2 regions of the Paenibacillus sp. 2TAB23 genome follow, and region 1 is predicted to be linked to the other one. Evidence: riboswitches for the same ligand, from Rfam matches in the RefSeq annotation. Region 1 holds a riboswitch; the other holds the start of a gene.

Region 1 (2,204 bases):
CCAACGTTATGTTGATCTCATCGTGAACCCTGACGTACAGCAAACCTTTATTACACGTTCCAAAATCATTCAATCGATGCGCCGCTACCTGGATTCCCGCGGTTATCTAGAGGTAGAAACGCCAACCCTGCATTCCATTGCAGGCGGTGCGGCAGCTCGTCCGTTCGAGACACATCATAATGCGCTTGATATGCAGCTTTATATGCGTATCGCAATCGAGCTTCATTTGAAACGTCTCATCGTCGGCGGGTTAGAGAAGGTTTACGAAATTGGCCGCGTATATCGTAATGAAGGAATGTCGACGCGGCATAATCCAGAGTTTACGATGATTGAGCTATATGAGGCTTACGCGGACTACAAGGATATTATGGCATTGACAGAGAACGTCATTGCACATATCGCCCAAGAAGTGCTTGGCACGACGACGATCACTTATCAAGGGCAAGAAATTGATTTAACGCCGCAATGGCGCCGAGTATCCATGGTTGAGATTGTTAAGGAAACGACTGGCGTTGATTTCGGCGTGGAAATGAGCGATGAAGAAGCACACCGCTTGGCTAAGGAGCATAAGGTTGGGGTTGATGCTCATATGACCTTTGGCCATATCCTTAATGCCTTTTTTGAGCAGTTCTGTGAGCACACCTTGATTCAGCCGACTTTTGTAACCGGGCATCCGGTCGCTATTTCACCGCTTGCGAAAAAGAGCGAAGCAGATCCGCGTTTCACAGATCGTTTCGAGTTGTTTATTGTGGCTCGCGAACATGCGAATGCTTTTACCGAGCTCAATGATCCTATCGATCAACGCGAACGGTTCGAATCACAGCTGGTTGAACGTGAGCATGGTAATGATGAAGCTCATGAGATGGATGAGGACTTTATCCGTGCTTTAGAATACGGTATGCCGCCTACTGGGGGGCTTGGTATCGGAATAGACCGCTTGATTATGCTATTGACAGATGCACCGTCCATCCGTGACGTGCTGTTGTTCCCTCATATGAGGGACCAATAGTCTGCTGAATAACGCAGTATATAGATTCGCCGGGACTGATTAGTCTCGGCGTTTTTTATTGGCTAATATCTAGCTTATACAGCATCAATTCTTAAAATCTACCAAAATATGCTCTATTATTTAATAGGCCTATTGATTTGTGAGATTCATATGGTATATTAGAACTATAAAGCAGAGCACGATAACGGCAAACCTATCGAAAGGTAGGGACGCAAAGCTAAAGGGCCTTCCGACAGATGGCAGCCAGCTACCGAATGGACAAGCTTTTTTTTGTTTTCTCTTTAAATGAATGAGTAAAGCTTCATACGATAACGGCAAACCTATCGAAAGGTAGGGACGCAAAGCTAAAGGGCCTTCTGACAGATGGCAGCCAGCTACCGAAAGGGGTTTTTTTTATGCGCAAATTTATTTTGTTAATCGCAGCTTTTATCCTGTTTGCTTCTATTAATGCAACGCCTGCTCAGGCTAGTGAAGCAAGCCAATGGTTGGATACGACTGGTCTAAGCAATGGTGTCGTGGCTGTTGATTATCCGGTTAACGCTAAAGTGAAAACGAAACTTATGATTGCAAAAGGACAAGCTAATTATACGTACAACCTAACTGCAGGTGGAAAAGCAGAACAATTTCCGCTGCAGCTTGGTAACGGACAATATACAATATCGGTATTAGAAAACGCATCGGCAAACAAGTACAAGCTGGTAGCAAAGCAAAACGTTACTCTTAGTTTGAAAGACAGCAAAGTACTTTATCTCAACTCCATTCAAAACATTAATTGGACCGATACAAGCAATGCGATTGTGAAGGCAAAAGAGCTTACAAAAAACAAAAAAACGGATAGCGAGAAAGTAAAGGCTGTTTATGACTATGTAATTACAAACATTAACTATGACAATCAATTAGCCGCGAACCTCTCAGTTGATTACTTGCCAAGTATTGATCGTACGTTCAAATCCAAAAAAGACATTTGCTATGGATATGCTGCATTGTTTGCAGGGATGCTTCGCAGCTTGGATATTCCGACAAAGTTAATGATGGGGAATTCGGAATACGTTAATGTATATCACGCTTGGAACGAGGTTTACTTGGATGGCAAATGGGTCATTATCGATACAACAGTTGATGCAGGCCTTAAAAAAGGCAACAAAAAGTTCGAACAAATTAAAAATGCTTCGAAATACACGGTCTCGAAACAATA
Region 2 (2,204 bases), on a different contig from region 1:
ATCCTCCGTTAAATAATTCCCTTTCTCGTCCATCAAGACTATTTGCTTATCTGTTGTGCCTAAAGTGTACATGAGCTTAATTTTATGGAATCCAATATTATTGATATAGGCAGCAGCGAATATAACGATAAGTACAACGATTCCAATAATTCCGAATACCGCGACTTTCCAAGGTCTCCTCAAAATCATATAAAATCAACTCCCATACAATATTGTGAAGGATTGGCGATTAGTGCGAAAGATACTATAGAATCAAATTTCGTTAAGTGTGCTATACGATCCGGCCATATAGATTTGGATGATGTTTTGTGGCGGGACAAAAGCGTCTCCATTCTCCATTTAAAAATGATACATCCTCTTGCACCGTATCCCATGACATGCAATCCGATAGCCTTCGAAGCGCCCTATTCAGCAAGCCATGCACGTTCATTTCCTCAATCTCTTCAGGAAATTTCTCTGCCACTTTTTCCCATGCCGTTTCGGATTCCATTTTTATTCCCGATCTTATCTTTGAGCTTAACTTAATGACATTGGATAATACTCTTCTTTTTTATGCGCTTTTTTATCGGTATACATATGTTTTTTTTGAAAATAAATAGACGGATCCGACTGAAAATACGTCAAAAAGCCGTATATTATCCTATCAATTGTGACGAAAAGATAAATTCTTGGCAAAATGGCTATTACTTTAGACTTATATATTTAAAAACATATTGATCTTAGAAATATGAAATAGTAGAATGTTCCTAGTAGCTGTAAATGATTTCTAATTAAAGTACAAATTCCTCCAAATTTCATACGGGCAAATCCATCGAAAGATGGTGGCGCAAAGCTATAGGGACTACTTCTTAAAAAGAAATGTCAGCCAGTTGCGAAGTATTAAGCAAAGGCATACCTATGAGAAAATATAGGTATGCCTTTTTTTATTCAGAGAGATAAATTCAAATGGTGGAGAGAGGTCATAACGTTATGCATAATCAATCAGATATTCGTCGTTTATTTCCAAGTGATGATGGCAACGCAGCTCAACGGAATCAAATGTTGGAATTAATGGGGCAGATCGTGAATGGCGTCGATGAGCTTAAAGATCCGAATTCCGTGTTCCTGAAGGGGGAAAAAGATAGAGGTCCGCTATTTTACAAGGAGCTGGCGGATGTTAGCCGAATTCCCCATAACGGAAGCCCGCTGGAAGAGGTTAACAAAGAGCTTCTTTCCTTGCTGCACGCACATCCTTATCATACCAAATATTTTCTAACCAATATTTTGCCTATGGCCAGTACCCCGGGCATACTCGGCATGCTTGCCGCATTTATGGTGAATGGCAATAATTTATGGGATGTGTATGGGCCGGCAGGCGCAGAAGCCGAAGTTAAGGTTGTTGCGATGATGTCGGATCTTGTCGGATATCAAACGGCAGAAAGCGGTGGATATACAACTTGGGGCGGCCAAGGCGCCATATTTACAGGCCTCAGGCTGGCGATTAATAAAGCAAGCTCATCAGCCGCGAAGTCCGGAGTGCCTCAGAACTTATATGCCTTCTGCTCGGAGGCCGCACATTACAGCCTTTATAAGTCGATGGAAGCAACGGGCCTCGGAAGCGATCACTTAGTCAAAATCCGTACGCATGAAGACAGCTCTATGGATATTGATGATTTGAAAGCGAAAATGGAACAGGTTATTGCGAAAGGCGGCATTCCGATATATGTCGTTGCAACTACGGGCACGACAGATGCAATGGGGATCGATAGCCTTGATGAAGTGTATAGAATGACAGAACGTTTAGCACAGGAGCACCGAATAAATCGGCCTCACATTCATGCCGACTCGGCTCTAGGCGGATTCTTCGCTTTCTTCAACAGCTATGATTTTGCTAATAATCCTTTGGGCATTGAAGGAGAAGCGCTCGCGGCTCTCAAAACCATTCAAGCCAAAATGATCCATTTGAACAAAGCGGATTCGCTTTGCTTCGACTTTCAAAAGCTCGGACAAACCCCTTATTCAACGAGCTTGTTTTTAGTGAAAAATGCTTCTGATTTAAAGCTTCTGGATTTGGATCCAGACGAGACACCTTATGTTGGACACCGAGGATATGGGCAATATCATACGAGTTACACGTTGGAATGCTCAAGAATGGGAAGCTCCATTAGCATATACAGCGCTTTGCTCGCGTTTGGCATTGAAGGCTATCAAAAGCTGCTGGCTCA

Evidence for each region. Region 1 has a riboswitch for cyclic di-GMP ahead of AB4Z29_RS28255 (transglutaminase-like domain-containing protein). Riboswitches for the same ligand answer to the same signal wherever they lie in the genome.
Region 2: linked by a shared signal. The riboswitch ahead of AB4Z29_RS01360 (pyridoxal phosphate-dependent decarboxylase family protein) and the one ahead of AB4Z29_RS28255 (transglutaminase-like domain-containing protein) in region 1 are both predicted to bind cyclic di-GMP.

Annotation. Positions count from the first base shown of each region.
Region 1 covers NZ_JBFRGD010000029.1:373-2,576, reverse strand. Annotated here, with positions in the region: gene lysS (lysine--tRNA ligase) at 1-1,009, shown strand, start outside; cyclic di-GMP riboswitch class I at 1,186-1,264, shown strand; cyclic di-GMP riboswitch class I at 1,313-1,391, shown strand; gene AB4Z29_RS28255 (transglutaminase-like domain-containing protein) at 1,405-2,204, shown strand, end outside.
Region 2 covers NZ_JBFRGD010000001.1:308,746-310,949, reverse strand. Annotated here, with positions in the region: gene AB4Z29_RS01365 (hypothetical protein) at 1-189, opposite strand, end outside; cyclic di-GMP riboswitch class I at 792-877, shown strand; gene AB4Z29_RS01360 (pyridoxal phosphate-dependent decarboxylase family protein) at 970-2,204, shown strand, end outside.